Regions from separate parts of the Thermorhabdus hydrogeniformans genome, predicted to be linked through region 1. Evidence: riboswitches for the same ligand, from Rfam matches in the RefSeq annotation. Region 1 holds a riboswitch; each other region holds the start of a gene.
What was found. A riboswitch is a leader RNA that binds a small molecule or an ion and turns the genes downstream of it on or off. The one in region 1 is predicted to bind cyclic di-GMP.

Region 1 (7,868 bases):
AGACATTTTTTTCAGCAGCTTCAAGACGTTCTTCCGGAAGGGGAGCAATTATGGTCAATAAATTTGAGCAGAAGGGAGACAAAAATAGCGGGGGGAAACAATATGCCACACGAAATGGTCGAAAAGCAGAAGAAGGCTATTTAAGCAGGCAATAAAACTTCACGTTTCTAATAGTGTAATAAAAGCTACTGATATTTCTGTAGCGTAAACTAAGATATATTTTTTTAAGGTCTTTTATAGGCCTTAGGTTAATGCGCCTTTTTTTGCTTTATACTGTTTTTCAAGCTATTTACTTCCAGTTTTAATATTTTTTGTTCCGGTGTAATTGGACTATTTTTCCATTATTCATAACGTCACCATGTTTATGTTCATTTTTTTGATTTCATCTTATCACAACTCTGGGGGAAGTCAAGAACACCAAAACTGAAGTTTAGTGTATTATGGTTTATGTATAAAGATCGAGCTTTTCCAGCAGATTGTTAATTACCAACTTATATACATTGTCTTTAAAATAATTCTTGTAATGATTCTTATCTTTAAAATAAAGCTCCCCGACTTATGCCGGGGGGATTTTTTAAGTCTCTGTTCCTGACTATTTATTATTTATTTAAGATTAAGACCAACCCGGGACATAATACTCGGTTACGCCTGGAAGTTCATTTTTATTTATTTTCTATATTCACTATACCATTACCCTTCCGCCGTTCATACCCAAAAATCCGCCAGTTGTACCCGAAAAGGCGCCAGTTGTTCAATACAGTGATTATGGCATATTTTTCCTGATAAGTGATAACTTGACTGCTGGCATAGTTGGATTATGATCCGCAATTCTTTTTGTTAGGGCCTTTTTTAATGAATCCCTATAAGGGAAGATCGCATGAGGAACTCAAAGGGAGAAGCCTGAAAGAAAAAGTCAAAGGATTAAAACAAGTAAATAAATTTTTTTGCAGGGGGTTATTAAAAGAGCCTCCTTTTTTCTCTTTATAAAGTGTAAGGAAATAATAAAAAAGAAGGAAGGTTGATTTTAAACAGTTTTACTTGAAAAATGATTAATAAATTTTAAGATTGGTAGGAAAAGGAATAGGCTGTATTTTAAATGAAAATTATTATGAAAGGAGTTTAATGTTATGGCTACTAGAAGTTTTACCACTGATTTAACTTTAAGTGAAGTCGAACAGTTCTTAAGTGATCTTCAAGATGCAAGAGAAATATATGATAAATATGAAGAACAATCAGCTTCTGCTAGTATTATATTTGGAATGTTAGGGCTCGCAGGTGCTCCGGCAGTTATAGTCACTGTCGCAGGAATAGCGACAGGGTTTTTAGGTTATTACTATGACACAATCGAAAATACAATTACAAAGGCAATAGAGAAATTAAATCATTATAGAGATTTCTTGGATGAGCATTCGGACTATGACCAAGTAAGAATGCAACTTACAGTAAATGTAGTCAATTTAGAAGGTAAGGAATACTGGATTCCGCAGGATTTTAAAGATATAGCTATACATTCGACATCACGAGGTTGGATACCTATCTCTTAATTGTCTGCTTGTATAAGAAAGGCAGTTTATTTTTAACTGCCTTTCTTATTGCCATTATCTTTTTTCACTTTTCTCTGTTTAATTGAGAAATACATATTGACTATATGTAGAAAAGATAGTAATAAAGCAATAAATAAGGTAAAATAAGGGGAAATTATTTTTTCTCTTAAGTAAACATAAATCAGAACAATTGTAGAATAGAGGATTAATAGAACAAATGTCCTGTTACCGCTTGAGTCTGAATCCATTCTTATTTCACTCCCCAAATTTATACTAATGTATCTGTTGTTTTAATTATACCATTATCTTTCCGCCGTTCATACCCAAAAATCCGCCGGTTGTACCGGAAAAAGCACCAGTTGTTCCAACCCGCCAGGAAATAATAAAAAAATGTAGAAGATAGTAGTAGGGAAAAATAGGAAGGGAGACAAAAGTATGTTCAAAAAAATCAGAAAGAGCCTTCTCACATCTCTTGCCTCAATAATAACCTTAGTTGCATATACGGCAGTAAATCCCGCCAGCATATGGATACTGTACGAACCGGATATCCCGGATGCTCTTAAGAAGTTTTCCGGTGGTAAAGAAATTAATAATAAAGATAAAGGCAAACTTATCGAAAGATAAGGCGCAAAACCACAGGGTCTAAGGTGATCACTTTCACTATGACAGCCTGGGCTGCCGCTTATATTTAAATGGCCCGCCATCTTTCCGATATGCGGCTCTTTTTTTGCCCTTTTAACGGATTAAAAAATTACGATGAAAGGGGGACGATGATGATGGCGAAAAAACCAAAATTAAAAGAACTCATCCTCAAAGCTCAAGGGGGAGATAAAGATGCCCTCAATCAAGTGGTTGAGCGGTTTAGACCGATAGTAAAAAAATATGCCCGCCGATTTGGCAGCGAAGATGTATACTCGGAAGTAGTGGAATGGATAATAAGGGCGACAATGAGATATAAAGAAAAAAGCGGATGGGGCAGGGAAGAACTTGAAAAATTTCTCTCTGCAAATATATCAAAAAAGACATAAAAAATTTTTTTCCCGGAATGTCCTGGCCCCCTATTACTTGGACTTAAACGACCAACACGCCACGGTTCCACAGTATTTCTTAAAAATGCTTCATAAAATGCTGAAGGTGTCATAAATTTACGGATTCGTGGGGCCTTTCGTAAAGATAAAATTTTATATAATCATCCAGGCCTTTAAAAAATGACTTATAACTTGCAAAATCATTTAAATTAACATATTCTTTTTTCAAGGTTCTATGAAATCTCTCTTAATATTTGGGTTCCTTTCAGGCGACCTTCGTAATATCCATCTGCCAGTAAGTATTTGGTGCATCAACAGAAACCTTTTTAAAAACTATTTCAGTGTTAGAAGAAGAGGACATCTAATAATCGGCAAAAGCAGATCCATTTCCTTGCATAGCCTGTAATCCTTTTTCTTGTTGATAATAATTCCAAACCTTTACCTTAAGAGAAACTAATTTTTTATACCCAAAGAATGGGAATTCTTCAGCCAAATCAAAAAGCAGGGTTTTTATCATTTCATCGGATATATATTCACCGTTAATGGTTTTTGAATAACCCGGCTTTGAGCATCCCCGCTTTGAATTAAGACTTTCTTTTTGGGGTTCATAGAAAAATGTGCTTTTTGGCATAACAGAAATTTTAAGCAGAAAGTCAAGTTATAGCTACCATAGAAAAATTCCCGCTTCAAGAGTTGTTTTATAATGTAACCGGGGCTAATCCCAAAAAACTGCTGTTAAAAATTGAAAACTCACATCCTTTACATTTTTCTGTTTAAACATTATTATTAAATCATGTGGGGATATTGTCACAGGTGCAAAACTTTAATTCGGGATGGTCTTTATGAAAAAGATAGATGAAGTTTTTGATATGCTTGCAAAGTTGGCCGGTGAGAAGGACGGCGGGGTCTGCGCCATGGAAATCGCCGAAAAGATGGGGATGGATAGGGCAAATATCAGCCGGTATTTGAATGAGCTGTGCAAAAATGGCAAAATAGATAAACTAAACGGCAGACCTGTGCTCTATAAACCTAAGGAGAAGAATAAAGCGGCCCCATTCCGGAGGTTAAATGACCGGCACTGTAACATAATCTCATTAGACAGGCTTATAGGTGCGGACATGAGCTTGAAGGCAGCTGTACAACTTGCCAAGGCCGCTGTGCTTTATCCGCCCGGTGGCCTTCCTGTGATGGTGCTCGGCGAGACCGGTGCAGGCAAGTCGATGTTTGCAGAGGCCATGTACGGATTTGCCCGAGAGTCGGGGGTAATACAAGATGATGCGCCGTTTATAAGTTTTAACTGTGCGGATTATGCCGACAACCCGCAGCTTTTAGTAGCCCAGCTTTTTGGAGTCAGGAGGGGGGCTTACACCGGCGCTGAAGATGACAGGGTAGGCCTTTTAAAGAAAGCGGACGGGGGAATAATCTTTCTGGATGAAATACACCGTCTGCCACCCCAGGGCCAGGAGTTGCTTTTCACCTATATGGATAAGGGATACTTCAGGCCTCTGGGAGAGACAGAAAAAACTGTCAAGGTGAATGTCAGGATAATAGCCGCTACCACCGAAGAGCCGCAGTCTTACCTTTTGAAAACTTTCATAAGAAGAATACCTGTGATAATAAATCTGCCGCCTTTGAGAGAAAGGAGCCTGGCCGAAAGGTGCGGCCTTATTTGCTACTTTTTGAGGGAAGAGTCCGGACGCATAAACAGGGATATATACATCGACAGGAACTGTTTTATATCATATTTGCTCTATGACTGCGCCGGCAATGTGGGCCAGCTGAAAAGCGATATTCAGATAGCCTGTGCGAGGGCATTTTTAAGCTATAAGTCGCAAAACAGGGAATACCTCATGATTTCATCCGAACACCTTCCGACTCATGTAAAAAGGGGGGTCATGAAGGTACATAATTACAGGGAAGAGATAGAAAAATTAATAAATAATAACGAGGATATGCTGTATTTTTCTTCCGATGAAGATTTCGATATAATTTCTTCCGAAAGCAGTGAGGATGAGTATTTTTATGATGTTATAGAAAAGAAACTGGATATATTAAGTAAGAGCGGTATGGATGAGAAGGAAGTAAATAGAATTTTAAATGGTGAAATAGAGAAGCACTTCAAAAGGTACATTCAAAATATGCCAGGAAAATACCGGAAAGATGAGATTTCCAAAATAGTGGGGGAGAAGGTCGTAAATGTGACGGAAAATATATTGAACCTTGCTGAGAAAAAATTAAACAGATACATGGATGAGAAGATTTTTTTCGGTCTGGCCTTGCACCTTCAAAAGACCATTGGCCGTATAGAGTCCGGCGGAAAAATATACAATCCCAGAATTAACTTCATAAGGAAAAATTATGCGGATGAGTTTATAGCAGCCGTAGAAGCGGCCAAACTTATTGACATAGAATTCGGGGTGGAGACGCCCCTGGACGAAATAGGTTATCTCGCCATGTTCTTCGTACCTGATTCCAGAATAGAGGAGGATAAACCTGAAGGTAAGGTCGGGGTTTTGGTGGTGATGCACGGCAATTCAACTGCAAGCAGTATGGCCCAGGTGGCCAATGACATTGTGGGTGTAAAGCACGCGATGGGCCTTGATATGCCTTTGAGCATGAGCCCGGAAGAAATGTACAAAACGATAAAAGAGTGCGCCCTTAAGATTGACGAAGGGAAGGGTGTTTTGCTCCTTGTGGACATGGGCTCCCTCAAAAATTTTGGCGATATGATATCAGAAGAGACGAATTTAAAAATAAAAACAGTGGACATGGTAACCACGCTGATGGTCATAGACGCATGCCATAAGGCGGTTATGGGGAAAGACTTGGAGGAGATATACGAATCAGCATTAAAAATAAATGCTAAAAATCCTTATACCATTCGAAGAGATGAGAAAAGAGTAGAAAACATAATAGTAACCGCATGTTTTACGGGCCAGGGAGCGGCGAAAGAATTAAAAAGAATTCTGGCAGAAGAATACTTGGTCAAGAAGGATTGTATAAAGATTATACCGCTGGAATTTATCGATAAAAATCAGTTTAATAAGATTATAGAAAGGTACCGGGAAAATTATAACCTCGTAGCGGTCGTGGGGACCCTGGATTTTTCCGTTCCGGGTATACCGTATATACCGGCCGTTGATCTCCTGACCGGTAAAGCGAAAGACTTTGTATTGAACCTGATCGATGAAATAGATACCTATGAAAAAATAGAAGTATCTTTGGGTGAGCACATAAAAGCAGTGGATGGGAAAAAATGCGTTAGAATGTCCAAATCGGTGGTGGAAGGTATTCAAAGAGCGCTGGGATTAAAAATTCCATCAGATGTGAAGGTAGGCATAATTCTTCATATATGCTTTCTGGTTGAAAAACTGGCTTTGGGAGGAGAAGAAAATATATTTGAGGGCATTGACGATTATCAAAGAGAACATGAAAGCGAATTAAAGGTCATAAAAAACAATGTAAAGTCCATTGAAGAATATTTTAATATAGATATCGGGCTGCACGAATGCGCTTATCTTTGCCGCATGTTTCTCGAAAACACGCTGGAGGCGGTATGAATCAATGTGTGTAAGTGTGAAAAAAGTGTGTATTAATGGAATACACGCTTTTTATTTTTAAGAGATTAAAATTCTACCGAAATTGCTGGGCTTTTACAAGAAAAATTTAATCGGACCCCATGGCATGAAAATTGCTTAACTTTTAGTGAAGAAGGAGGTGAAAGAGTGAAAAGGATTATGCTGGTATGCTCATCAGGGTCTTCTACGAGCCTTCTTGTAAAAAAGATGCAGGAGGCTGCAAAGAAAAAAGGCTTAAAGGATGTGGAGATCTTCGCCACGTCGCAGGCGGACGCTAAAAACCACTATGATGACGCAGACATACTTCTTCTGGGGCCGCAGGTGCGGTATCTGTACAATGAGCTCAAGAAGACCCTGGCCGGCAAAAAACTGATCCTGGATATAATAAACAGCAGAGACTATGGAATGATGAACGGTGAGGCGGTTTTGGAACAGGCACTAAAGCTGACGGGACAAAAGGGTGGATAAAATTAAAAGGGGGATTTAAATATGGAGGCTTTTATAGACTGGATGGAGAAGCACTTTGTGCCGGTGGCAGGCAAAATAGGCTCTCAGAGACATCTTGTGGCCATTCGTGATGGTTTTGCCGCGATCATGCCGTTGATACTTGCAGGTTCTTTTGCCGTACTTATTAACAACACCCTCTGCGTGTGGATACCGGCCCTGAAGTTTTTGACCCCGATAAACGGAGCGGTATGGTGGGGGACCTTCGCCATAATGACTCTACTGATGGTATTTTCCATAGGGTATAATCTGGCGAAGAGCTATGATGAGGATGCACTGGCGGCAGGGTTAATAGCGGTAGCATCGTTTTTAATCACCCTTCCCCAGGCACCTGAGGGAGTAGGCTGGGGATTCATAAAGATAAATTATCTGGATGCCACAGCTCTCTTTACGGGCCTTTTGGTGGCACTGGTGTCCACCGAAATATTTGTAAGGCTTACCAGGGCTCACCTGGTCATAAACATGCCGGGTGATGTTCCTCCGTCCGTTGGAAGGGCCTTTGCCGCATTGATTCCGGGTATTATCACAGTGTACGTCTTCGGAATTTTGACATCTTTGATTACAGCCATTGGCGGCACCAGCCTGTACGATATCATACTGAAAACCATTCAGACTCCGCTTCAGAATATAGGCCAGGGCGCAGGATCGGCCATGCTGGCCACCTTCCTGATAACACTATTCTGGTTTTTCGGCCTTCACGGAGCCAATTTACTGGACCCCGTAATGAACGCGATATATATCCCGGCGCTGCAGGCCAATGCAGCTGCAATCCAGCAGGGGGCAGTTCCTCAAAACCTGATCACGAGAGTATTTTTTGATACATATGCCCATCTTGGTGGTTCCGGTGCGACGCTGGGATTAATAATCGCCATATTGCTCGTGGCCAGAAAGAGGCAGGATTTAAGGAACCTGGCGAGACTGGCCCTGCCCGCCGGCATCTTCCAGATTAATGAACCCGTTATTTTTGGCTTGCCCGTAGTATTGAATCCCATACTCTTTATACCTTTTGTAATCGTTGAACCCATACTTACCTTGATTTCATATATTGCCACAGCCATAGGCCTGGCTTCTCCCACGTATGTAGCAATTCCGTGGACATCTCCTGTAGGGATAGGGGCGTTTTTAGCCACTGGAGGAAGCATCGGGGCTGCGATACTGGCTGTAGTAAATCTGGCAATAGCGACCGTCATATATCTGCCCTTTGTGGTTTTGCT
Region 2 (7,868 bases), on a different contig from region 1:
TAAAAAGGGCGGGCCTTGACTACTGGCCGCTGGTGGATGTCAGGTATTACGAGAATTATCGGGAATTTGTAGAAAAAAATCCCGGCGCATCCATGTATTTTCTCACCACTAAGGCCAAAAAATGTTATGCCGACGTGACATATGAACCCGGGTGTTATCTGGTTTTTGGCAAGGAGACAGCCGGCCTCCCTCAGGAACTTTTGAATGCCCACCGCGAAAGGTGCGTGAGAATCCCCATGGTGGATGACGCCCGTTCGCTGAACCTTTCCAATTCGGTGGCCATAGTCGTATATGAAGCTTTAAGGCAGAACGGTTTTCGAGGTTTGAAAATACAGGGGCCATCCAAAAAATGATGTAAAATCGTCTCAAAATCTCCTGAATTATATTTTTTAGGAGATTTTTTTGTTGTGTATTGACAGAAAGCAATTATACTAGTATAATCGTATACAATAATACATAGCGCGGGAGGTATTCACAATGACTGCAAGTTTTTTGGGCAGGACAGTAAAAATTGTGGACACCACATTGAGAGACGGGGAACAAACGGCGGGAGTCGTATTTGCCAACCACGAGAAACTTGAAATCGCCAGGATGCTGGATGAACTCGGCATAGACCAGCTCGAAGCGGGCATCCCCGCCATGGGCGGCGATGAAAGGGAAGCCATAAAATCCATAGTCAAAGCCGGCCTTTCGGCCAGCATAATGGCATGGAACAGGGCGAACATAGAGGATATAAAGGAGTCCCTGGACTGCGGCGTTGACGCGGTGGCCATTTCTATCTCCACATCGGATATCCACATAAAGAACAAATTGAAAAAGAGCCGGGAGTGGGTTCTGGAGCAGATGGCAAAATGCACGGAATTTGCAAAGAGTCAGGGGGTCTACGTCTCTGTAAACGCCGAAGACGCCTCCAGGACAGATATGGAATTCCTGGTAAAATTCGCCCGGGAAGCCAAAAAGGCCGGGGCCGATCGCCTTCGGTTTTGCGATACCCTGGGGATTTTGAATCCTTTTAAGACCGCCAGGATGGTCGGCGAGCTCGTGGAAAAAGCCGGCATCCCCGTAGAAATGCATACGCACAACGACCTGGGGATGGCCACGGCAAACGCTCTGGCAGGGCTCGAGGCCGGTGCGACCTATGTGGGGGTTACCGTCAACGGCCTGGGTGAAAGGGCGGGGAATGCGCCGCTGGAAGAAGTGGCCATGGCTTTGAAATATGCCATGGGCTATGAAGTCGGGATAAAAACTTCTTTATTAAAGGAACTCTGCGAGTACGTTGCCAGGGCGTCGGGGCGCCCCCTTTCGGTAAATAAGACTATAGTCGGTGACAACATATTTGCACATGAGTCGGGTATACATGCAGACGGTGTGATAAAAGACCCATCGACATATGAATTTCTGAATCCGGCCGAGCTGGGGCTTGAAAGGAAAATTATAATCGGGAAGCATTCGGGGACGGCCTCCATAAAAGCCAAATTGCAGGAATACGGCATTTTTATTGATGAAGAGACGGCGAAGGATATATTGAAAGAGGTGCGGGGTACGGCTGTGGCGCTCAAAAGGCCGCTTCTCGACCGGGAGCTTATTTCGATTTACAGGCACATCGAGCGATTACGGGAAAAGGCGGGGTAGAAAACCTGCAGCGGCAAAAATGTAACGATACGATAAAAAAATAAATTGAAAAAATGGTACAGCACAAAAGGGAGCCCACCGTAGCAATCGGGGCTCCCCTTTTCTTTTTTGGCTTGGTCTTAGACCTTGAAGCGGTTGACAAGAGCCGTCAAATTTTCCGCCAGTCTGGCCAGTTCCTGGGCAGAAGCGGCTACATTTTCCATGGTGGCCGTCTGCTCTTCGGAGGAAGCGGAAACCTCCTCGGTGCCGGCGGCGGTTTCCTGCGATATACTGGATATGTTTTGAATCATTTCCAGTATGTTTTCCACGTGGGTATACTGGGCCGTAAGCTCGCTTGAGATTTCCCTGGAACGCTGCGCGGCCATATCAATATCCTTTATTATTTCATTTATTTTTTCGTTGATATCCATAATGAGGTCCTGCCCCTCGTCCACTTCCCGAATGCTTTCGGCCATGGCGGTGACTGCAAATTTGCTGCTCGTCTGGATCTGCTTGACTATATCGGCTATCTGCTTGGCTGCCTCTCCCGACTGTTCCGCCAGTTTTCGCACTTCGCCGGCCACCACCGCAAATCCTCGGCCGTGCTCCCCGGCCCGGGCCGCTTCGATGGATGCGTTGAGAGCCAGGAGGTTTGTCTGGTCTACAATTTCCCGGATGATGGTGGATATGTTGCCAATTTCCCGGACCTTTTTATCAAGTTCCTCCATGATTTTGTTGGAGCGGTCCACCGATGATTTAATGGAACCCATCTTTTCTGTCGCAATCTGTATCTTCTGCTGGCCGTCTCTGGCGCTTTTTACCATTTCTTGGGCCGACTCCGCCGTTGACTGAGCGTTTTCCTCGACTTTGCCGTTGGAGACCACCAGCTGGTTGACTATCTCGGATATTTCGGCAAGCTTTTTGGCTTGTTCATTGGCGCCGGCGGCTATCTGCTCAATGGCTCCCGCTACCTGCTGGGTGGACTGCTTGCTCTGTTCGGCTCCGGAAGCCAGTTCCTCGGCCGATGCAGACATGCTTTCGGCCGCCTTCATTACTTCCTGAACAAGGTTTTTAAGATTTGTTATCATGAAATTGAAGGATGACGCGAGGGTGCCGATTTCCGTTGAATCCTTGATGTTTACGGTTTCGGACAGATTGCCTTCCGCAACGCTCTTGGTGACTTTAACCAGCCGGCTTATGGGAGTTGCTATGTAGCGGCCTATCAAAAGTCCCACCGCAAGGCTCAGCACGGCCATGAAGATGGCGGTTATGTAAATGGTTCTGGTGACATTGTTCGTATGGGCGAAGGCTTCATCCACAGGCTGCTGGACGAAAATGCCCCACCCTGTGGTTTTCTGGCGGCCGTAAGCGACAAATTTGCGTTCTCCGTCGTAGGAATAAACTGCGAAACCGCGCTTTCCGGCCAGGGCCTGTTTTACGAAGTCAAATTTGGAGAGGTTTTCCCGCGCCTTTACAACTTTATATTCCTTGTGGGCTATAACCGTTCCATCCACATCGGTGATATAGGCGTAGCCTTTTTGCCCGATTTTCATGTTCATGACGATTTTCGTAAGGCTGACCAGGGAAATATCGGCGTTAAGGACGCCTATCGTTTGTCCCGTATCGGATAAAATGGAATTTGAAATGGATATTATAAAATTGCCTGATGTAGGGTCTATTCTAACGTTGGATATGTAAGTTTTATTGCCGGAGATGGCCTCCGTATACCATGATTCCTTTTTTACATCGTAGTTGTCTGGAAAACTGGCAAAAGGAACCGCAAAAACTTTACCTGCCGTGTCCGCAATGTATATCCTCAATATTTGCGGGTTTTGCTGGGTCATATCGTAGAGGAAGGGAGTGATCTGCGACTCGTCCATGGTCCTTACCACTTTCGTGGTGGCCAGGAAAGTAACGAGATTTTTGTTCTGTTCCACGAATAAGTCTATATTGTCATTCAGATTATCCACAATAATGCTGACTTTTTCCTCGATTTCCCTTTCCATGGCCGATTTTGAGAAGTAGTTTACAATTACGCCCATTACAATCAGCGGGACCAGTGCCATTACTATCAGAAAGACGGCGAGGCGTGTTTTTAAACTTTTATTCAAAAGCAAGACCCCCTTTGAAATTTTGGTGAGACAATAAAAAAGCCCTTTCGGGCGTTGAACCAATGAATGGTGCAGCCTGGCAGCCATAGCGTAAAGCCTTAGGCCCATAGCTTTGCGCCCGCCCCTTTCGGGGAGTTTGCCAAAAAACAAATATTTTTGTCCAATTATATCAAATTTTGCCACTAACTGCAACCGAAGTTGAAAGATGGTTTTAATAAAAGTATAATGAAATTGTGCGATTTATATTGTTAATTTAGGATTTTTGACTATTGAGAAGCTGGAGGAATTGATAGTGCAAACCGCTGAACACAGTGTCCTTCTTAGGCTGGCCCCGGCTGAAACGGTAAATAAGGGCCTCGAGTATTATAAAGCGGGGGCTGTAAGAAGGATTTATGTTGACCGTGACAAAATATATGCCCTTGTAAGGGGGCAAAGAGATTATCAAGTCATTCTGTATTTAAGAGGCAAAATTTTAGAGAGCTTTCATTGTACGTGTCCTGCCTATATGCAATACGAAGGGGCATGTAAACATATCATTGCAACCATATGCCATATAATGGAGAACGGAGTACAACAAAAAAACACATCCCCTGTTGAAAAAAACGATGTTGAAGCCGAGGTTTTAAAAGAACTGCTTTCGAAAACTCCTGAAAAAAAGCAGGAGGTAAAGGTCGATTACCGCATAGAGTTTTTTCAAAATGAAATGTATGGCTTTATGGCGAGGATGGAGATGCGGCTTGGTATCGAACGCATGTATGTATTAAAAAACGTAAGAGAATTCCTCGAAAAAACCGCAAGAGGCGTGCCTTCTGAGTTTGGCAAAATGTTAAAATTCCATCCTTTACTCCACGACTTCTCGCCGGAAGACCGTGAGGTATTCCGTGTGATTAAAGAAATGTATGAAATAGAGCGAAGTCTTGCCAGGTATGGATCACCGCCAAAAATACTTCTCAGCGACAGATACGTAAACCTCAATATGACCTATTTGAAAAAAATAGCGTCGGCTATGGGAGGAAGAACCGTTTACATGACGGCACCTGAGGAGGGCCCGGTGACTTTTGAGCTTCACAGGCCGCCCTGCGGCGTAATGATCGAAAAATTGGGAGACGGCATTGCCGTAAAGGCGGCAGAACCCATAGGTAAGCCACTGGACCGGGAATGTCGGGTAATTTTGAAAGACGCCAGAATTTATATACTCGACACGGAAGACCCGGCTTATCCGTTTTTCAAAGGGCTTTTGATAAGAGGAAACAACGGGTTGAAATTTACCGGTGAAAATCAGAAAAAGCTGATTTCGGTGCTGCCGCGCCTGGAAAAAAGCCAATGCGTGGAAATTGCCGCAGACCTCAAGGATATGTTCGTCAAGAGACCGCTGAGGCTGAGTATGCGTATTGACGGCTTCAAGAAGGGAATCGCCGCAGATATAAAATTTATTTACGGGGACAGAGAGATTGATCCGTTCAGCGGCGACGACGGTTTCATCATAAGAGATTACGAGAAGGAACAGTACATATTGAAACTGCTGGACGACAGCGGCTTTTTGAAAGAGAAGGGCAAATTGGTCCTTCAGGATGACGACAATCTTTACGCCTTCATAAAAGACGCACTGCCGCACCTTGCCGAAATGGGGGACGTGCTTTATTCCGCCGACGTAAAGCACCTTTTTTCAACAAAAACTCCTAAAATAAAATCTTCGATAAGATCCCTGGGCGGAAACCTGCTGGAAATAGATGTGGATTTTGAGGGCATTGACCGCAAGACCGCTGGCGAAATATTGCGCTCAATAAGGGAAAAAAAGAAATACTACAAATTAAAAAACGGTTCTTTCCTCTCTCTTGAAGATGAAAAAATTAAAAATCTGGCCGGTCTTCTGGAAGATGTACCGAAAGAGGATATAAAGCAAAACGCAGTCAGCATTTCAAAATACAGGGTAATGGGCTTTCTGGGGAAGAACCGCGGCCGGGTTTCGCCGCCCCTTGAACACATGGAAACATTTGAAAAGGTCATAGATGACATCGTAAATTCCCGGAGTCTGGAGATAAATCCTCCCGCAAGCCTTGCCGGGATACTCAGAGAATATCAGATCACGGGATTTAAGTGGCTCAAGATCCTGGCGGATCACGGCCTTGGCGGGGTGCTGGCAGATGACATGGGCCTCGGCAAGACACTTCAGGCGATAGCCTTTTTGCTTTCGGCAAAGGAATCAGGGGCGAGACCGCGCACATCTCTCATTGTAACGCCCTCAACCCTTATCTACAACTGGGAAAATGAAATAGCAAAATTTGCCCCGCAGCTTAAGACGACGGTGATATCCGGCACGGTGGCCGAAAGGAGGAAAATGATAAAAAAGCTGGACGAATGCGACGTGGCCATAACCTCATATCCGCTGCTGAGAAATGACGTGGACCTTTACTCTTCACATTCTTTTTATTGTGTGGTGCTGGATGAAGCCCAGCATATAAAGAATTTCGAGTCTCTCAACGCCAGATCCGTTAAAAAAATTAATTCCCATGCCAGATTCGCTCTGACCGGAACCCCCATGGAAAACTCTCCGGCCGAATTGTGGTCTATTTTTGACTTTATCATGCCAGGCTATCTGTATTCTTATAAAAAATTCAATGAAAATTATCAAAAGCCCATACTGAACGGGGACGACGGCGCCCTCCAGGAACTGAGAAAGCTCATATCGCCTTTTGTATTAAGGAGGACTAAAAAAGAGGTATTAAAAGAACTTCCGGAGAAAATAGAGACCACCCTGAAAGTTGACCTAACGCCCCAGCAGAAAAAACTGTACCTTTCATATCTCATGAAAATAAAAGGCGAAATAGAAGAAAAAATAGAGCGGGAAGGTTTTGAAAAAAGCAGGATGCACATATTCTCCGGGCTGCTCAGGCTCAGGCAGATATGCTGCCATCCGGGGGTATTCATCGAAAACTACAGGGGCTCCAGCGGGAAAATGGAGCTTTTGGAAGAACTGCTGGAAGGACTGGTAGAGGGCGGCCACAGGGTTCTCATATTTTCCCAGTTTACGTCAATGCTCTCATTGATTAAAAAAAATCTGGAGAAGATGAATATAAGGTATGCATATCTGGACGGGAGCACCGGCGTTTCGGAAAGAAAGAAGATAGTGGATGATTTCAACAACGGCGCCGGGCAGGTGTTTTTACTTTCGCTCAAGGCGGGGGGAGTGGGCCTGAACCTGACCTCGGCGGATACGGTGATTCACTTTGACCCGTGGTGGAATCCCGCCGTGGAAGAACAGGCCGCCGACCGGGCGTACAGGATCGGCCAGGAAAACAATGTCCAGGTTTTCAGACTCATAACCCGCGGCACCATTGAAGAAAAAATTGACGAACTGCAGAAGAAAAAGAAAGACCTGGTGGATTCCATCGTTTCAGAAGGCGAGGTCTTTATAAACTCCCTTTCGAAGGAAGAGGTCCTGGAACTTTTTCGGGTGAACTAATTCCTTTTAAATGAGATAATTCTTTTGAAATGGAATACAGGTTTAAATCGAAAATGCAAGGAGCATGACTGTGAATAATGGAGGCTTATTAAAAGCAGGTCAAAAAATTCAAATTTCCATTGAAAGTATGGCCCACGAAGGCCAGGGCGTCGGGAGGATCGACGGCCTGGCGGTGTTCGTCGAAGGCGCCCTGAAGGGAGAAAAAGTGCTGGCCAGGATAGACAAAGTGGCAAAAAGCTATGCCATAGCTCATGTGGAAGAAATCCTCGAGCCATCGCCCCGCAGGATAAACCCTGAGTGTCCCGCAGCCTTTCGCTGCGGAGGCTGCATGCTGCAGCACCTTTCCTATGAAGGCCAGCTGGAATTCAAAAAAGAAAAGGTAAAGGACAGCCTTCAGAGGATAGGCCGTATTTCTGCCGATGTTTTTGACACCATAGGGGTCAAAAACCCCACGGGATACAGGAACAAGGCCCAGTACCCCGTGGGGAAGGTGAGCGGGCAGGCCGTGCTGGGATTTTACGAAAGGCGCACTCACAATATAGTTCCGTCTGAAAACTGCATGATACAGCATCCGGCCAGCAACAGAATTGCCAGGATAGTAAAGGAGTGGATAGAGCGGTACAATGTGCCCGTTTACAACGAAATAACGCACAGGGGCCTGGTGCGTCATGTGGTGACAAGGG
Region 3 (7,868 bases), on a different contig from region 1:
ATCAGCCTGCAATAGGAGGGTGAGAAATTTATAAGACGGCATACTGTTGAGTTGGTGATAAGTTTTAATATTTATTAAAACCAAAAATTGGAGGTATTCATATGGAATCTGCTACCAAAAATACAAAAGCAAGTGAAAAAAAAGGTCTGAGCTTATTTGAAAAATACCTTACACTATGGGTCGCGCTGTGCATTATCGTGGGAGTCGCCATAGGACAGTGGTTCCCAGCATTTCCAGAGACTTTAAGCATGTTTGAATACGCCCATGTCTCCATACCTGTTGCTATATTGATATGGCTGATGATCTACCCTATGATGTTAAAAATTGATTTTTCCAGTATCGTGCGCGCCACCAAAAATCCAAAAGGGCTTATTGTCACGTGGGTTACAAACTGGCTCATCAAGCCCTTCACAATGTATCTTATTGCGGGATTTTTTCTGAGAGTTGTATTTAGACAGTGGATTTCACCGGATCTCGCCACAAGTTACCTCGCCGGAGCAATACTGCTGGGGGCGGCGCCCTGCACCGCCATGGTATTCGTATGGAGCTACCTGACAAGGGGAAACCCCGCCTATACGCTGGTGCAGGTGGCGACAAACGATCTCATCATCTTATTTGCCTTTACTCCTATTGTGGCATTTTTACTGGGAGTCAGCAATGTGAGAGTTCCTTACGATACCCTATTTTTATCGGTGGTATTGTTTGTGGTTATACCGCTTACTGCAGGATACCTGTCTAGAAAATATATCATACAGTATAGGGGCCTGGACTATTTTGAAAACGTATTTCTGAAAAAGTTCGATAACGTAACCATCATCGGGCTGCTCCTTACCCTGATAATTCTTTTCTCATTCCAGGGAGAGATAATTCTTGGAAATCCGCTGCATATCGCATTAATCGCAGTCCCCCTCATAATCCAGACTTTTCTTATATTCTTTATAGCATATTTCTGGGCCATGCTGTGGAAACTCCCTCACGACATCGCCGCTCCCGCGGGAATGATAGGAGCCAGCAACTTTTTTGAACTGGCGGTAGCCGTGGCCATATCGCTTTTCGGCCTGGATTCGGGAGCCGCCCTGGCCACGGTTGTGGGTGTTTTGACGGAAGTCCCCATTATGCTGACGCTGGTGAGAATAGCCAATGCTACGCGGCACTGGTTTCCGACTGCGTAACCATGCCGCCGCAAGTAACAAATAACTATTCTGATATATAAAGCAACATTTTCATCATCAGCTGGTGATGCATCTGCAGCATTGGATGTCTAAAATCAAAAAATAATTAAAGGAAGGATTTGGTTTTATGAAGATAAAAGTGGGTTTTATATGTGTGGGAAATTCCTGCAGGAGCCAGATGGCCGAGGGTTTTGCCAGGCATTACGGAAACGACATGATTGAGGCGTACAGCGCCGGGACGAATCCTGCGGCGGAAATAAATCCAAACGCGGTTCTTGTCATGAAGGAAAAAGGCATAGATATAAGCGGCCAGTATCCCAAACTGCTGGAAGATATACCCTCCGGGCTCGACATTTTAATCACCATGGGGTGCGGGGTGGAGTGCCCGTTTGTCCCCTGCAAGCACAGGGAAGACTGGAGGCTTGACGACCCCGCCGGCAAGCCGGTGGAAGAATTCAGAAGGATTAGAGACTTGATAGAAGAAAAGGTAAAGCTTCTGATAAAAAGAATAAAAAATAATGAATTTGATTTGTAAAAAAAAACACAAGATTGATGGTTATGTTTTAAAAAATCGGGGAATCATTCTTATAAATGGAATGATTCCCCTTTTCCGTTATTGCTGAGCCTCTGCTAATATTTTCTTGATATCCTCTTTATCCAGTACTTTGCCCGAAGACTTGACTTCTCCATTTACCACAAGGCCGGGGGTATACATGATATCGTATTCCATTATCTTGTTTATCTGTGTAACTTTTTCAATTTCGGCAGTGATTCCCAGTTCCTCTAAAGCTTCACGGGTATTTTTCTCCAAAGCCTTGCACTTTGGACATCCCGTCCCCAAAATTTTAATTTCCATGAGTTCACCTCCCTATTTTTCATGTCATTGTATTTGCAGAAGGAAAACCCTTCCAACCAGCAGTTTCATCCCGCAATCATTCCGAAAATATAACCGACTATCGTTGACATTATTATAACAAGTGAAACATATGTGACTGTCTTTTTCGGTCCTAAAATACTGTTTAGGACGAGCATGCTTGGGAGGCTGAGTGCCGGACCCGAAAGCAGCAGTGCCAGCGCCGGGCCCTGCCCCATGCCGGACCCCAGCAGCCCCTGGAGTATGGGCACTTCGGTTAGTGTGGCAAAATACATAAATGCTCCCACAACCGATGCTATAAAATTGGATAATATTGAATTTCCGCCCACTACCGCTGCCACGTATCTGGACGGAATGATTCCTGCGTCGATCCCGGGTCTTCCCATCAGAAATCCCGCTACCAGCACACCGATAAACAGGAGTGGGAGTATCTGCTGTGCAAAGCCCCAGGTGGATTCCATCCAGGAGGAAAGCTCGGCCTTTTTAAACCATCTAATAAGAATGAATCCCAGCAATACAAGCAAAATGATTATGATATACCACTTTATATTATATACGGCACTGAAAAATCCCACCGGTTGGGTGGGTTTACCCCATGCGGCAAAGATAAGGATAAAAACCAGGTTTGCAAAGTATATGAGGTTCTGTGTTAAGGACCGCCCTTCTTCCATGCCGGCACCGTTTTTTCCGGCAGATTTTTTAAGCCGTTCGCTATCCTCTTTTTTAAATAGAACAGCCATGATGAGCCCTATGATGACTGAAAACATCATTGCCCCTATTGCCCGGGCAATGCCGAGCTTGGCTCCTAGAATCCTTGCCGTCATTATTATTGCAAGCACGTTAATAGCCGGTCCGGAGTAGAGAAACGCTATGGCAGGCCCCAGCCCCGCCCCCCTTTTGTATATTCCTGCAAAAAGGGGCAGTACAGTGCAGGAACAAACCGCAAGAATTGTCCCGGATACCGATGCCACGGCGTATGAAACCCACTTTTTTGCCTCGCTGCCAAAATACTTAATAACTGCTTCCTGTGATATAAAATTGGCGATGGCGCCGGCTATGAAAAGTGCGGGGATAAGGCATGTAAGAACATGAAGCCTCGCGTAATCCTGAAGCATATATAAGGATTCAAGTACTGCACCGGTAAATCTGTGGCTTGTAAGCGGCATATAATAGGCCGCCAGGAATACGCCTACAATTATAACAAATTTTTTCCAGGTCTGCATAATTTTCTCCCCTTTAAAATTTTAACTTTGCTCATGTGAAATCGCAGTATAAACCGATAATTATGAGTCTGTGAAAAATCCGATTTTAGCCGTAATATCCTCTTTAATGATGTTATCGACGCAGCGGAAAAAGTCCTGCACACATGGAATCCTTAGCTTATATAAAACCATAAGGCCCTCTTTACGGCTATCAATTATGCCGGCATTCTTTAATATGGACAAATGCTTTGAAACCGTAGGCTGATCAATCTGCAGCTCTTTCACAATTTCGCATACGCAAAGTTCTTCCGCCGACCCAAGAAGGTCCAGGATTTTGAGCCTTGTGGGGTGTGCAAGTGCTTTAAAAACGGATGACCTGACTTCGTAAATATCACGCGGCATCTGTATCATCTCCTCACCGGCAATAAATATTATGTTGGCTATATTCCTATATTAGCATATAGTTAGTACAGTGTCAATAATCCCGCATCGTCACCTGTCATTTATTAATTCATATATTTCTATTGCTTTTCGGTAATCCTCCCACGTGTTAACGTTAAAAAAATCATACGGGCCCGTTTTGCAGGGCAGATTTTTTATATCGACAAAATTGGTTTTAACCTGCCGGTACAGGCTCTGGACTTTAGCCGCGCCCGGGGAGTTCAGCAGCTTTTTAATTTGTTCGATACATGTCTTTCTGTACACGGAATGAAGAGGTTCCACGTAATTGTCCTTTCTGGGGCAGGTCACATCCCACCCTGCGCTTGATTTAATCAAGTATTTTATTAATTCCTCATTTAAAAAGGGCATATCGCAGGCACAAAAAAAACCCGCTTCACCCTTCATTTTTATTAATCCCGTATAAATCCCGCTCAATGGCCCTCGGCTTTCCGTTTCATCAGTATATATACTGAATTCCGGGTTTAAATCAAGCAGTTCTGCCGGGCTGTTTGCCACAATAAAAACCTCATCAAATATAGGCGCCAGTACGGAATATATTCTTTCAATAATGGTCAAACCCCCGATTTTCAGCAGTGCTTTGTTTTTTACTCCGATCCTTGAAGACTTACCCCCGCATAAAACAACCGCCGAGCAAGCCATTTTCTCCCGACACATATCAAAATTCAACCGCATGTTTTTGATAGATCTCCTTCTTTTCTTCAATACTCATCAGCCTGTCGATTAAGGCGGAAATGATGATTACCCCCGCCACATCTACGATCCATCGGGTAACGGCAAATTCGTAACCCAGGGCTGACATCTCAAAAAGGAACATCGGTATTTTAAGTGTAGACCATGCTCCAAGAAATATCAATATACAAGTGTAAAAAAAACGGCAGAATAACATTCCGCCGTTTTTAGAAAGGGAATTTATTTATTTTAAGGGGGGATTTGCCCATCCTGTGGTTCAAAAGGTGGTTCAAAAAGGAGCAGGATGGAAAACGGCCATTCTTACTGCCTGAAAAATTTCTCCTCTTTTTCTGTTATGTACTCTTTTTTAACATTTTTCCGGGTGTAAACACCGGAACCGCCCGTGCGGGAATCTGCATTTTTTTACCCGTCACCGGGTTTCTGCCGGTCCTCGCCGCACGTTCGCGCACTTTAAAAGTACCAAAATTTACTATTCTTACAATCTCTCTTTTACTCATGGCTTCCGAGACCACGTTTATAAACTCGTTAATGACTCTGGCGGTATCCTTTTGAGTCATACCGGCCTTCTCCGCCACGGCCGCCACAAGTTCGGCTTTGTTCATAACTCAGACCTCCTTTTCTTATCCAACTTACTTTTGCTCCGCTCAAATTTTTAGCGCCGCCGGCTCCAGAGCCGGCTCAAAGTATATCTTCTTCCGGCAGGAAGCGTGGCCGTTTTCCGGTTTCCAGGCATTTTAATTTTTTTGCACCTGCAATGTAAAATAAAAAACTTCCGTACCGCAAGGGCACAGAAGTACCTTTAAATTCGATACTTCGGCAGCCCGGCTGTCATAGCTTGCGCCTTAGACCCGTGGCTTTGCGTCCCTGTCTTTCGACAGGTTTGCCCTTTTCGGTATCCTCTCATTATATTTTTCTTTATTTTACCATTCGACATTAAAATGGAAAATCCTTCTTTTTTCGATAAAAATTTTAAAATTACACCAATATAAATTCAAGGTATCTTCCCTCGCGAATTTTTGGCGGGAGATGAACGGCAATTCTGTTGCAATATTTTATACGGCGCATTATACTAAAATCATGGAATGTGACAAAACCGGCAGAGGAAGAAGCTTAACTTTTTTAAGCGGCGGTGGATAAACAGCATTAGAAACTGGAGGACTGAAAAATGAGCGCCGATGAACGCAGGGCAAGGATCCTGGACCTTTTAAAGGCGGAAAAAAGGCCGCTATCCGGCGGCGAGCTTGCAAAGATGTTTGGGGTAACCCGTCAGATAATCGTGCAGGACATCGCCATCCTCAGGGCTTCGGGAAACGATATAATCGCCACATCCCGGGGATACATGGCGGCGGAACCCGTGCCCCTCATAGCAAAGAAGGTCGCCGTGAGGCACGGTGATGCCGAGACGAGAGACGAGCTCATGACATTTATAGAATGCGGTTGCAGAGTGCTGGACGTGATCGTGGAACATCCCCTGTACGGGGAACTTCACGGTATGCTCATGCTTAAAAACTCTTCCGATGTGGAAGAGTTTATGGAAAAGGTGAAAAGACACGGAGCCACCCTGCTTTCCAGGCTGACCGGAGGCGTGCACCTTCATACGGTGGAAGCTCTAAATGAAGACTCCATAAAAATGGCTGAAGATGTGCTCCGAAAAAAGGGTATCCTTTTAAAATAATTTTTTTATAAACTATTGACTATACAGGTGTATATGCAGTATAATTAAACCAAATCCCGGATATGATTTGGGTCTGCGGCGTACCGGCAGCCAGATCACATATCCTTGAAAGGAGCAACAGCCGTGAAGACAAAAAGCATGGTAACCGGAGCTCTTTTAACCGCCCTGTCTCTCGTCATCCCAATTGCGTTTGGCGGCTATCTCAGGATCTATATCCCTCCTTTTTCAGCCACTCTCGCATCCCATGTCCCCTCGATGCTGGCCATGTTAATAAACCCTCTCGTGGCCGTCACGGTAGGGGTGGGTTCCACCATTGGTTTCCTTATAATTTTAGGGCCGGTCGTGGCCGCCCGGGCGTTCATCCACACCGTTTTCGGGCTCGCAGGTGCAATTCTCATAAAAAAAGGGCTTTCTTTTGAAAAGGCAATCATTTTAACAGCGCCCATACACGCATTGGGAGAAGCCGTCATGGTGATGCTCTTCGGTTTTGACCTTTACACCGCCCTCGTGGTGGTGGGTGTCGGGACTTTTATACATCACTTTGCCGACGGCCTTATCTCGGTATTCGCAGCAAGGACGGTCTTATCAGGCGCCATCAAGTTCGTAAAAAGTTCGGGTTAAGGTGCGTAAGTATTTACGCACCTTTTTTAATGATACGTTTTAGACGCTATTAAAATACATATCTTAAGATTTTCTTTAGATTTTGCTTAAAGATTTCTGAAATTCGCCGGTTATAATAAAAACAGAAAGACAAAAAATTTAAAGGAGTGGTGGCTGTGTTTAAAAAAATTTTCCTTCTCAGCATGGTGGGATTGCTGGTCCTGGGCATAGCCGTCGTGGCGCTGGCAGACCAGGACACCGGCTCTCAGACCGCGGCGAAGCCCAATAGGACTCCGATTTTTTCCCAGCTCAACCTTACCGATGAACAGTATGCCAAACTGAGGGAGCTCAACAATGAGTATTTTGACAAAGTGTTGGATTTAAGAAATGAACTCGCCAAAAAACACCTGGAGCTGAGGAACCTTTACCTGTATAACGAACCCGATGAAAGTGCCATTGAACAAAAAAGAAGTGAAATCAACACCCTGATGCAAAAAATTAGGGAAATCAGCGAAGAATTTACCACTAAAGCAAAAAGCGTCTTAACTCAAGAACAGCTCGACAAGCTGGGCGAATTCAAGGGCAAGGGTTTTGGCAGAGGTTTCGGATTCGGCTTTGGCTTTGACTGCGGCTTCGGTTTCGGCATGAGAGGCGGCAGAGGCATGATGAACGGCTTCAATTGGACTCAGCAGCAACAGCAGTAAAAAATCATAATTATATAAAGACTGTGGTTCGTCGGGGTAGCAATGGCTACCCCTATTCCATTGTTTTGCGATACTTCATTACTTGAAGCATATTGAATATTTTGCGAAGTCAGCTTTTCCCTCAATCCACTTTGATCATTGTAACAACGATGGTTAAATGCTATACTTAAGGATGACAAAATTAAAAAATGAAACTATTCTGCATTAAATAGTAAAAGGCCGCCGGCATTTGAGTAAAAGGCCCGCCGGCACTCGCCTCTTTTTGTATTATAAAATTGCGGAATAAAGGATGTTTTTTATGGGTAAATACAGGATTTTGGTAGTCGATGACGAGATAAAAATTCTAGATTTAATAAAAACCTATCTTGAGAAGGAAGGTTATTCAGTAATTACCGCGTCCCACGGGAAAAGAGCCCTTCAGCTTTTTGAATCTGAAAAGCCGGACCTTGTGGTGCTGGACCTCATGATGCCGGAAATGAGCGGTTATGA
Region 4 (7,868 bases), on a different contig from region 1:
AGATGAAAAATGTGAGTTTTGCGGAAGGAACATGGTTATAAAGCGGGGCAGATACGGCAAATTTCTGGCATGTCCGGGTTTCCCCGAGTGCAGGAATACAAAGCCCCTGGTGGAGGAAGCGGGGGTAAAATGTCCCCTGTGCGGCGGTACCATAGTTGTTAGAAAATCCAAACGGGGAAGAACTTTTTACGGCTGCAGCAATTACCCCGGCTGCAAGTTCGTTTCATGGGACAAACCAAGCGACCGACACTGCCCGGAATGCGGAAGCCCGATGGTTATAAAAAATACCAAAAATGGGGAAACCATAATATGTACAAATAAAGAATGCGGATATAAACTTTAATTTTTATTGTCACGAAGGTGAAGGAAGGTATGGAAAGCGTCAAGGTTGTTGGAGGTGGACTTGCAGGGTGCGAAGCGACCTGGTACATAGCCAACAGCGGTATCAGGGTGGAACTTTTTGAAATGAGACCTTACAATACTACACCGGCTCACCATACCGATAAGCTTGCTGAGCTGGTCTGCAGCAATTCTTTCAGGTCCGCCGAACTAACCAATGCCGCCGGGCTTTTGAAAGAAGAAATGCGCCTTTTGAATTCCATTGTCATGAAGGCGGCGGATGCCACACGCATCCCTGCGGGCGCGGCTCTGGCCGTCGACCGGGAACGGTTTTCATCGGCAATAACAAAAATTCTGGAAGAACACCCTCTTGTGACAATTCACAGGGAAGAGGTTAAGGCAATACCATCCCCACCTGCCATTATAGCCACAGGCCCTCTAACCTCGGAGGATCTTTCAAAAGCCATTGCCGAATTTCTCGGCGGGGAATACATATATTTCTATGACGCTGCGGCACCAATAATAACGAAGGAATCAATTAACTGGAATAAAGCATTTTGGGGCTCCAGATACAATAAAGGCGATGACGATTACGTTAATCTGCCCATGACTCGGGAAGAATACCATAGATTTTACAATGAGCTCATAAGGGCTGAAACCCATCCACTAAAAGAATTTGAAAAGCCTGTTTTTTTTGAAGGATGCATGCCCGTCGAGGTAATGGCCAGGCGGGGGCCCGGGACATTGCTTTTCGGCCCTTTAAAACCGGTGGGCTTAGTCGATCCTCGTACGGGAAAGGAGCCCTTTGCCGTAGTCCAGTTGAGGAAAGAAAATGAGGAAGGCACACTTTTCAATATTGTAGGCTTTCAGACCAGTTTGAAGTGGAACGAGCAGAAGAGAGTTTTCAGCATGATTCCCGGCCTTGAAAACGTTGAGTTTGTTCGTTACGGTTTTATCCACAGGAACACATTTATATCAAGTCCACGTTTTTTAAACCCCACACTGGAAGTGAAGGGGATAAAAGGTTTGTTTTTCGCAGGGCAGATTACAGGAGTCGAAGGTTATATTGAGTCTGCAGCTTCCGGGATAGTGGCGGGAATTAACATGGCAAGGTTCATAAAAGGCAAAAGCCTTGTGGTTTTTCCCAAATATACTGTCATAGGTGCGCTCTGCCATTACATCACCACGGCAAAACCCGAAAATTTTCAGCCAATGAAGTCGAATTTCGGTATATTGCCGCCTTTGGAGCAGAAAGTGAAGTCAAGAAAGGAGAGAAATGCCCTTATGGCCGGGAGAGCCCTGCAGGCGCTAAGAGAATTTATTCGTAACGAAGAAATTCGGGTTAGTTGAGAGTTTTTATCAAAAAAAATTAACAATAAATTTAAAAATAATTTAGAATTGAATATTGCATAAAAGACACTATTATGGTAGTATATTATTCGAATGTTGACCGAGAGGCTGATGGATTTGGACGAAACGTTAATCGACAGCTTTTTAAATTACTTGAAAGTAACCAAAAATAAATCCGAAAATACCATTAAAGCGTATGCGGGGGACTTAATGCAGTTTAACGAATATTTAAAACAAAAAAAAATATCTGAACGCGCTTTTTCGAAAATAGATCACGTTGACATAAGAGGGTTTTTAGCGCATCTCAAGGCAAAACAGTTGTCGAGAAAAACCATTGCCAGGAAGCTTTCTGCGGTGAGGAGCTTTTTTAAGTTTCTTTCCGGGGAAGGGATTGTGGGGGAAAATGTAGCCGCTTACGTCAAAAGCCCTAAATTGCCCAAGAAGCTGCCGCTCTTTTTATATCCACCGGAAATAGAAGCCCTGCTTTCGGCTCCATCAGGGGATACACTGGGGATCAGAGACAGGGCTATTATGGAATTGCTTTATGCCACTGGAATGAGGGTTGGAGAGCTGGTTTCCCTCAGGGTTAAGGATTTGAACATGGGCGCAAATTACATAATAGTATTTGGAAAAGGCTCTCGCGAGAGGGTTGTATTTTTTGGGCAAAAAGCGGCTGAAAGTCTGGAGGATTACCTGAAAAGAAGCAGGCCGTTTTTGCTGAAAAGTATATCCTGTGACGCTTTATTCCTCAACAGGCACGGGACCGGGATTACCGACCGGAGCGTCCGCAGAATTATAGACAAATACGTAAAAGCAGCCTCATTAAACCAAAAGATAAGCCCTCATACCCTCAGACATACTTTCGCGACTCATATGTTAAACAATGGAGCGGATTTAAAGACCGTTCAGGAACTTCTGGGGCATGTTAGTCTGTCTACCACGCAGATTTATACCCACGTCACAAAAGAAAGGTTAAAGGAAGTCTACGACAGGACTTTCCCTCACGCTTAAGGAGGCGGAGATTTATGTTTTCGGCTACTACCATAGTGGCGGTGGTAAATAAAAAAGGGGCGGCCATCGCCGGCGACGGCCAGGTGACTTTTGGAGAAAATACGATTATGAAACACCACGCCAAAAAAATACGAAAGATATATAACGGCAGCATACTGGCAGGTTTTGCCGGTTCGGTAGCTGATGCAGTAACGCTATTTGAGAAATTTGAAGGGAAACTGGAAGAAAGCCATGGAAACCTCGTCAGGGCGGCCGTTGAACTGGCGAAAGAATGGCGTACGGATAAAATGTTAAGGAAACTGGAGGCGCTGCTCATTGCCGCCGACAGGGAGCACATATTGATAATTTCAGGAAACGGTGAAGTGATTGAACCCGACGACGGCATAGCCGCTATAGGTTCGGGAGGGCCGTATGCCCTGGCCGCGGCCAGAGCCCTCAGCCGCTTTTCAGATCTTCCTCCTGAAAAAATAGTTGAGGAATCTTTAAAAATAGCCGCTGAGATATGCGTCTATACCAACAACTGCATTTCCGTTGAAACACTGTAAGGAGGTGAGGATTTTGGAGGATTTGACTCCTAAAAAAATAGTAGAGGAGCTTAACAAATATATAGTAGGACAGGAGGAAGCCAAAAGGTCAGTAGCCATAGCTTTAAGGAACAGGCTGCGAAGGCAGAAACTTCCTGAAGAAATGCAGGAAGACGTCATACCGAAAAACATTTTGATGATAGGACCAACAGGGGTGGGGAAGACGGAAATAGCCAGAAGGCTTGCAAAACTGGTCAACGCCCCCTTTGTAAAGGTTGAAGCGACAAAATTTACTGAAGTAGGTTATGTGGGTAGAGATGTGGACTCCATGGTCAGGGATTTAATAGAAACTTCCATCAGAATGGTTAAGATGGAAAAAATGGAGCAGGTAAAGGATAGGGCAAAGGTCCTGGCGGAGCAGAGAATAGCCGAAATACTGTGTCCTGATCCGGAAAAGCACGGGGCAAAAAACCCCTTTGAGGCCATATTCGGCGGCCTGTCAAAATCCGATCATCATCATCATGAGGAAGAGGATTTTAACGAAAAGGTAAGGAGTGTAAGAGAGAGAAGAAAAGAAATCCTTAGAGACCTGCAGGAGGGAAAACTGGAAAAGGAATTGATAGAAATAGAAGTGGAAGACAGCGCTCCGCCCATGCTGGAAGTATTTTCAGCTTCAGGCATGGAAGAAATGGGAATAAATGTTCAGGATTTGTTCGGCGGCCTTTTTCCCAAGCGCCGCAAAAAGCGAAAAGTCACCGTCGAAAACGCCCGGCGCATATTAATCCAGGAAGAATCTCAAAAGCTCATCGACATGGATGAAGTGATCAATGAGTCCATAAAGAGAGCGGAAGAAACGGGGATCATCTTCATAGACGAAATAGACAAAATAGCGGGTAAGGAAAGTTACGGTCCGGATGTTTCAAGAGAAGGTGTCCAGCGGGATATCCTTCCAATTGTGGAAGGATGTACGGTGGTGACCAAATACGGACCAGTAAAGACAGACCATATATTGTTTATAGCTGCGGGTGCATTCCATATTTCTAAGCCTTCCGACCTCATACCGGAATTGCAGGGCAGATTTCCCATCCGTGTAGAACTGAAGAGCCTGACTGAAGAGGATTTAAAGAAGATTTTAATAGAACCTAAAAATTCTCTAATTAAACAATATACTGCATTGATCGAAACAGAAGGTATAAAAATCCATTTTACAGACGATGCTATTGATGAAATCGTAAAAGTGGCAACATATGTCAACCAGCAGTCGGAAAACATCGGTGCCAGAAGGCTTCATACAGTGATGGAAAAATTGCTGGAAGATATTTCTTTTAACGCTCCGGAATTAAAATTAACCCAGAGCGAAATAACCATTGACAGAAATTTTGTCAGTGAAAAACTGAAACATATAATCAAAGATAAAGACCTAAGTATGTATATTTTGTAAATTATAATAAATTACCAAAAGGAGGAAAAACAATGAGTGAAAGTCTACTGGAAAAAACAAGGAGAATCAACAAATTGCTGCAGAGATCCGCGGGTTACCCCGTAGATTTCAATGAAGTTTGCAAAACCCTTGGAGAGGTGTTATCCGCCAATGCCTACGTGGCGAGCCGCAAAGGAAAGGTCCTGGGCTATTATCTGATGGAAGATTATGACTGTGATGCGGTCCAGGAAGAGGTTTTGCAGGAGAAGATGTTTCCCAAAGAGTACAACGACAAGCTTCTGGAAATCCATGAGACCAGATCCAATTTGCCCCATGAAACTCTGGAGTGCGTTTTTGATAATGACACCAAATGCACCCATCCGGAGAAATTGACAACCATTGTGCCAATAAACGGCGGGGGCGAGAGATTGGGGACGCTGGTGCTGGCCAGATTCGGAGAAAAATTCACCGACGAAGATCTGGTGCTGGCCGAATACAGCGCCACCGTGGTGGGAATGGAAATATTGAGATCAAAGAGCGAAGAAATAGAAGAAGAAGCCCGTAAAAAAGCCGTCGTACAGCTGGCCATCGGAACACTGTCTTTTTCTGAGCTGGAAGCGGTGGAACATATTTTTGAGGAACTGGACGGCAACGAAGGGTTATTGGTGGCCAGCAAGATAGCCGACAGAGTTGGAATCACCAGGTCGGTCATCGTCAATGCCCTACGGAAATTTGAAAGCGCGGGGGTTATTGAATCGCGTTCTCTTGGCATGAAGGGAACGTATATAAAGATTTTAAACGATAAGCTCCTGGAAGAGCTCAAAAAAGTAAGGGCTTAAAAATGCGTGAAGAATTTCACGCATTTTTTTTATTAACAAGGAGGATTTTATCGATTTTTGTCTAAAATGTATATTAGCCAAATTAATAAATTATCCCTAAAAAGGCAAACTTTACCGAAAGGAAAGGTCGCAAAGCCGTGGGGCTAAGGCGCGCGTAAAGCGCTATGCCGGCTAGGCTGCTGAAAGGATAGAAAAGGGGATTCTATCTTTTTGCAGGATAGATTTTTTTTATAAAATCACCATAATATTATTTATCAAAAAAGGAATTTCCATTTTTTTGGCGAATTTAGTAATAATACGCAAACAAGGTAAAAAAAAGTCGAAAAAAAGAAGGTGATTTATATATGAACTTATTCGGAGATATTTCATTGATGGAAAGATTGCTGGATGCAAAATGGCTTCGAAACCAAGTGCTTGCCAACAACATAGCCAATGCGGATACGCCTGGGTTTAAGAGGTCTGACGTTTATTTTGAAGAATACCTAAGGCAGGCTATAAAGGATAAAACTGATGGAAGAAATCTTGATTTAAAGACGACCAATCCGAGACATATTGCAAAAATCAATTCTCTAGATAATTTGGAGCCAGAGGTTATAAGACAAGACGAAACCACGTTTAGAAACGATCAGAACAATGTTGATATTGAAAAGGAAATGGTGGAACTGACAAAAAACGCCCTTTCATATAACCTTCTGGCGGATCAGATTCAGAGAAAGTTAAAATTGATGCAAACCGCTATTAACGAGGGGAGGAAGTAAATTGGGCTTGTTTGATTCTTTAGATATCAGCGCTTCCGGCCTCACCGCCCAAAGGCTCAGAATGGATGTCATATCAAACAACATAGCCAATGCAACTACCACACGAACCCCCGAAGGAGGACCTTATCGCAGAGAAAGGGTGATTTTCCAGGAAAGGAGAAATGAGTTTTCTTTTGAAGATATTCTGACAAGATCTATGGATGTGGGAAAAGGTGTCAGGGTTGTGGCTGTGGAAAAGGACCCTGCTCCCTTTAAACTTGTGTATGATCCAACTCATCCGGACGCGGACCAGAATGGGTACGTGAGGATGCCCAACGTCAATATAGTAACCGAAATGGTGGACATGATATCCGCCGCAAGAAGCTATGAAGCCAACGTGACGGCGATAAATACCGCAAAAAGCATGATAACAAAAGCCATGGAAATAGGAAAGGTATAAGGACAAGCAATAGGAGGGAGATGAGCCTTTGAACATTTCCAGGATCAACGAAACTACGCCAGGCGTCTTTGCAGGGGCTATAAAAGAACAGGGGCAGAAATCCTTTCAGGACGTTTTAAAAGAGGCCTTGGAATCGGCAAACACATTGCAGCAAAACTACGACCGGGCTTTGAATGAACTCATCCAAGGAAATGAAATAAACATACATGATGTAATAATTGCCGGCGAAAAGGCAAGGCTCTCTTTGGAACTCACTCTGCAGATACGGAATAAGGCGATTGAAGCATACCAGGAAATCATGAGAATGCAGGTATAGCGGGCGAAGGTGGAAGTAAATGGAGTTTATAAACAAGTTACGGCAGCAGGTGAGCGATTTCTGGCAGAGCAGAAATAGGGCGCAAAAGGTAAAGCTGTTGTTAAGCGCTTTTTTTGCAATCGCCGCAATAGGCTTTATAACTTATTTCGTGAGCAGGCCTGTGTACGCCCCGCTTTATACCAACCTGGATGTCAAAGATGCGGGAGAAATTATTAAAAAACTCGATGACATGAAAATCCCCTACAAAATCGAAGACGGTGGCAAGTCAATTCTCGTAGACCCCAAGCTTGTTTATAAAACGAGATTACAGCTGGCCCAAGAGGGTCTGCCCAAAGGCGGCACAATTGGTTTTAGCGATGTCTTTAACAAAACCAGGCTCGGCGTCACCGATTGGGAAAGACAGATACAATACAATCAGGCTCTAGAGGGCGAACTTGTAAGGACCATCGAAGAAATGGCGCAGGTCGAGACGGCGAGGATACATATTGTCCAGCCCAAAAAAACCCTTTTCATAGAGCCGGATTCAAAGGCCGAGCCTTCCGCAGCCGTTTTTCTAAAGTTAAAGCCCGGGGCGGAAATCACCGAAGAAGAAGTGAAAGGCATAATTTACCTCATTTCTCATTCCGTTGAGGGAATGAAACCGGAAAATGTCTCGGTCATAGATGATTACGGCAGAGTGCTATCCAATATTCCCCTGTCGCCCGAAGAGAATACAAAGGAAATCGTCAACTCGCAGCTTGCGATCCAAAATAATTTTCAAAAACAGCTTCAGAAAAGTGTACAATCGCTCCTGGAACAGGTTTTCGGGCCGGGCAACGTGGTGGTCAGGGTAAGCGCTCAACTGGATTTTGATAAAAAAACCGTAGAAAGCA

Region 2: another riboswitch for cyclic di-GMP. It lies ahead of ACKX14_RS09405 (methyl-accepting chemotaxis protein); the one in region 1 lies ahead of ACKX14_RS13895 (helix-turn-helix domain-containing protein).
Region 3: another riboswitch for cyclic di-GMP. It lies ahead of ACKX14_RS10970 (HU family DNA-binding protein); the one in region 1 lies ahead of ACKX14_RS13895 (helix-turn-helix domain-containing protein).
Region 4: another riboswitch for cyclic di-GMP. It lies ahead of flgB (flagellar basal body rod protein FlgB); the one in region 1 lies ahead of ACKX14_RS13895 (helix-turn-helix domain-containing protein).

Annotation. Positions count from the first base shown of each region.
Region 1 is NZ_JBJYKD010000037.1:307-8,174, forward strand. Features, by position in the region: gene ACKX14_RS13885 (hypothetical protein) at 1,128-1,544, shown strand; gene ACKX14_RS13890 (cyclic lactone autoinducer peptide) at 1,980-2,168, shown strand; cyclic di-GMP riboswitch class I at 2,138-2,227, shown strand; gene ACKX14_RS13895 (helix-turn-helix domain-containing protein) at 2,318-2,572, shown strand; partial or broken gene ACKX14_RS13900 (IS3 family transposase) at 2,682-2,807, opposite strand; gene ACKX14_RS13905 (hypothetical protein) at 2,934-3,203, opposite strand; gene ACKX14_RS13910 (sigma-54-dependent transcriptional regulator) at 3,415-6,132, shown strand; gene ACKX14_RS13915 (PTS sugar transporter subunit IIB) at 6,298-6,618, shown strand; gene ACKX14_RS13920 (PTS sugar transporter subunit IIC) at 6,640-7,868, shown strand, end outside.
Region 2 is NZ_JBJYKD010000016.1:51,604-59,471, forward strand. Features, by position in the region: gene trmL (tRNA (uridine(34)/cytosine(34)/5-carboxymethylaminomethyluridine(34)-2'-O)-methyltransferase TrmL) at 1-353, shown strand, start outside; gene nifV (homocitrate synthase) at 478-1,632, shown strand; gene ACKX14_RS09405 (methyl-accepting chemotaxis protein) at 1,752-3,722, opposite strand; cyclic di-GMP riboswitch class I at 3,790-3,873, opposite strand; gene ACKX14_RS09410 (DEAD/DEAH box helicase) at 4,015-7,185, shown strand; gene rlmD (23S rRNA (uracil(1939)-C(5))-methyltransferase RlmD) at 7,256-7,868, shown strand, end outside.
Region 3 is NZ_JBJYKD010000022.1:33,622-41,489, forward strand. Features, by position in the region: gene ACKX14_RS10930 (MoaD/ThiS family protein) at 1-23, shown strand, start outside; gene arsB (ACR3 family arsenite efflux transporter) at 102-1,172, shown strand; gene ACKX14_RS10940 (arsenate reductase ArsC) at 1,300-1,707, shown strand; gene ACKX14_RS10945 (thioredoxin family protein) at 1,786-2,028, opposite strand; gene ACKX14_RS10950 (permease) at 2,094-3,269, opposite strand; gene ACKX14_RS10955 (ArsR/SmtB family transcription factor) at 3,330-3,650, opposite strand; gene mobA (molybdenum cofactor guanylyltransferase) at 3,741-4,382, opposite strand; gene ACKX14_RS10965 (hypothetical protein) at 4,366-4,596, opposite strand; gene ACKX14_RS10970 (HU family DNA-binding protein) at 4,733-5,002, opposite strand; cyclic di-GMP riboswitch class I at 5,213-5,295, opposite strand; gene ACKX14_RS10975 (transcription repressor NadR) at 5,566-6,075, shown strand; gene ACKX14_RS10980 (ECF transporter S component) at 6,199-6,696, shown strand; gene ACKX14_RS10985 (Spy/CpxP family protein refolding chaperone) at 6,852-7,379, shown strand; gene ACKX14_RS10990 (response regulator transcription factor) at 7,678-7,868, shown strand, end outside.
Region 4 is NZ_JBJYKD010000009.1:65,801-73,668, reverse strand. Features, by position in the region: gene topA (type I DNA topoisomerase) at 1-343, shown strand, start outside; gene trmFO (methylenetetrahydrofolate--tRNA-(uracil(54)-C(5))-methyltransferase (FADH(2)-oxidizing) TrmFO) at 373-1,689, shown strand; gene xerC (tyrosine recombinase XerC) at 1,801-2,700, shown strand; gene hslV (ATP-dependent protease subunit HslV) at 2,715-3,245, shown strand; gene hslU (ATP-dependent protease ATPase subunit HslU) at 3,259-4,665, shown strand; gene codY (GTP-sensing pleiotropic transcriptional regulator CodY) at 4,698-5,483, shown strand; cyclic di-GMP riboswitch class I at 5,577-5,667, shown strand; gene flgB (flagellar basal body rod protein FlgB) at 5,855-6,241, shown strand; gene flgC (flagellar basal body rod protein FlgC) at 6,243-6,680, shown strand; gene fliE (flagellar hook-basal body complex protein FliE) at 6,709-6,996, shown strand; gene fliF (flagellar basal-body MS-ring/collar protein FliF) at 7,016-7,868, shown strand, end outside.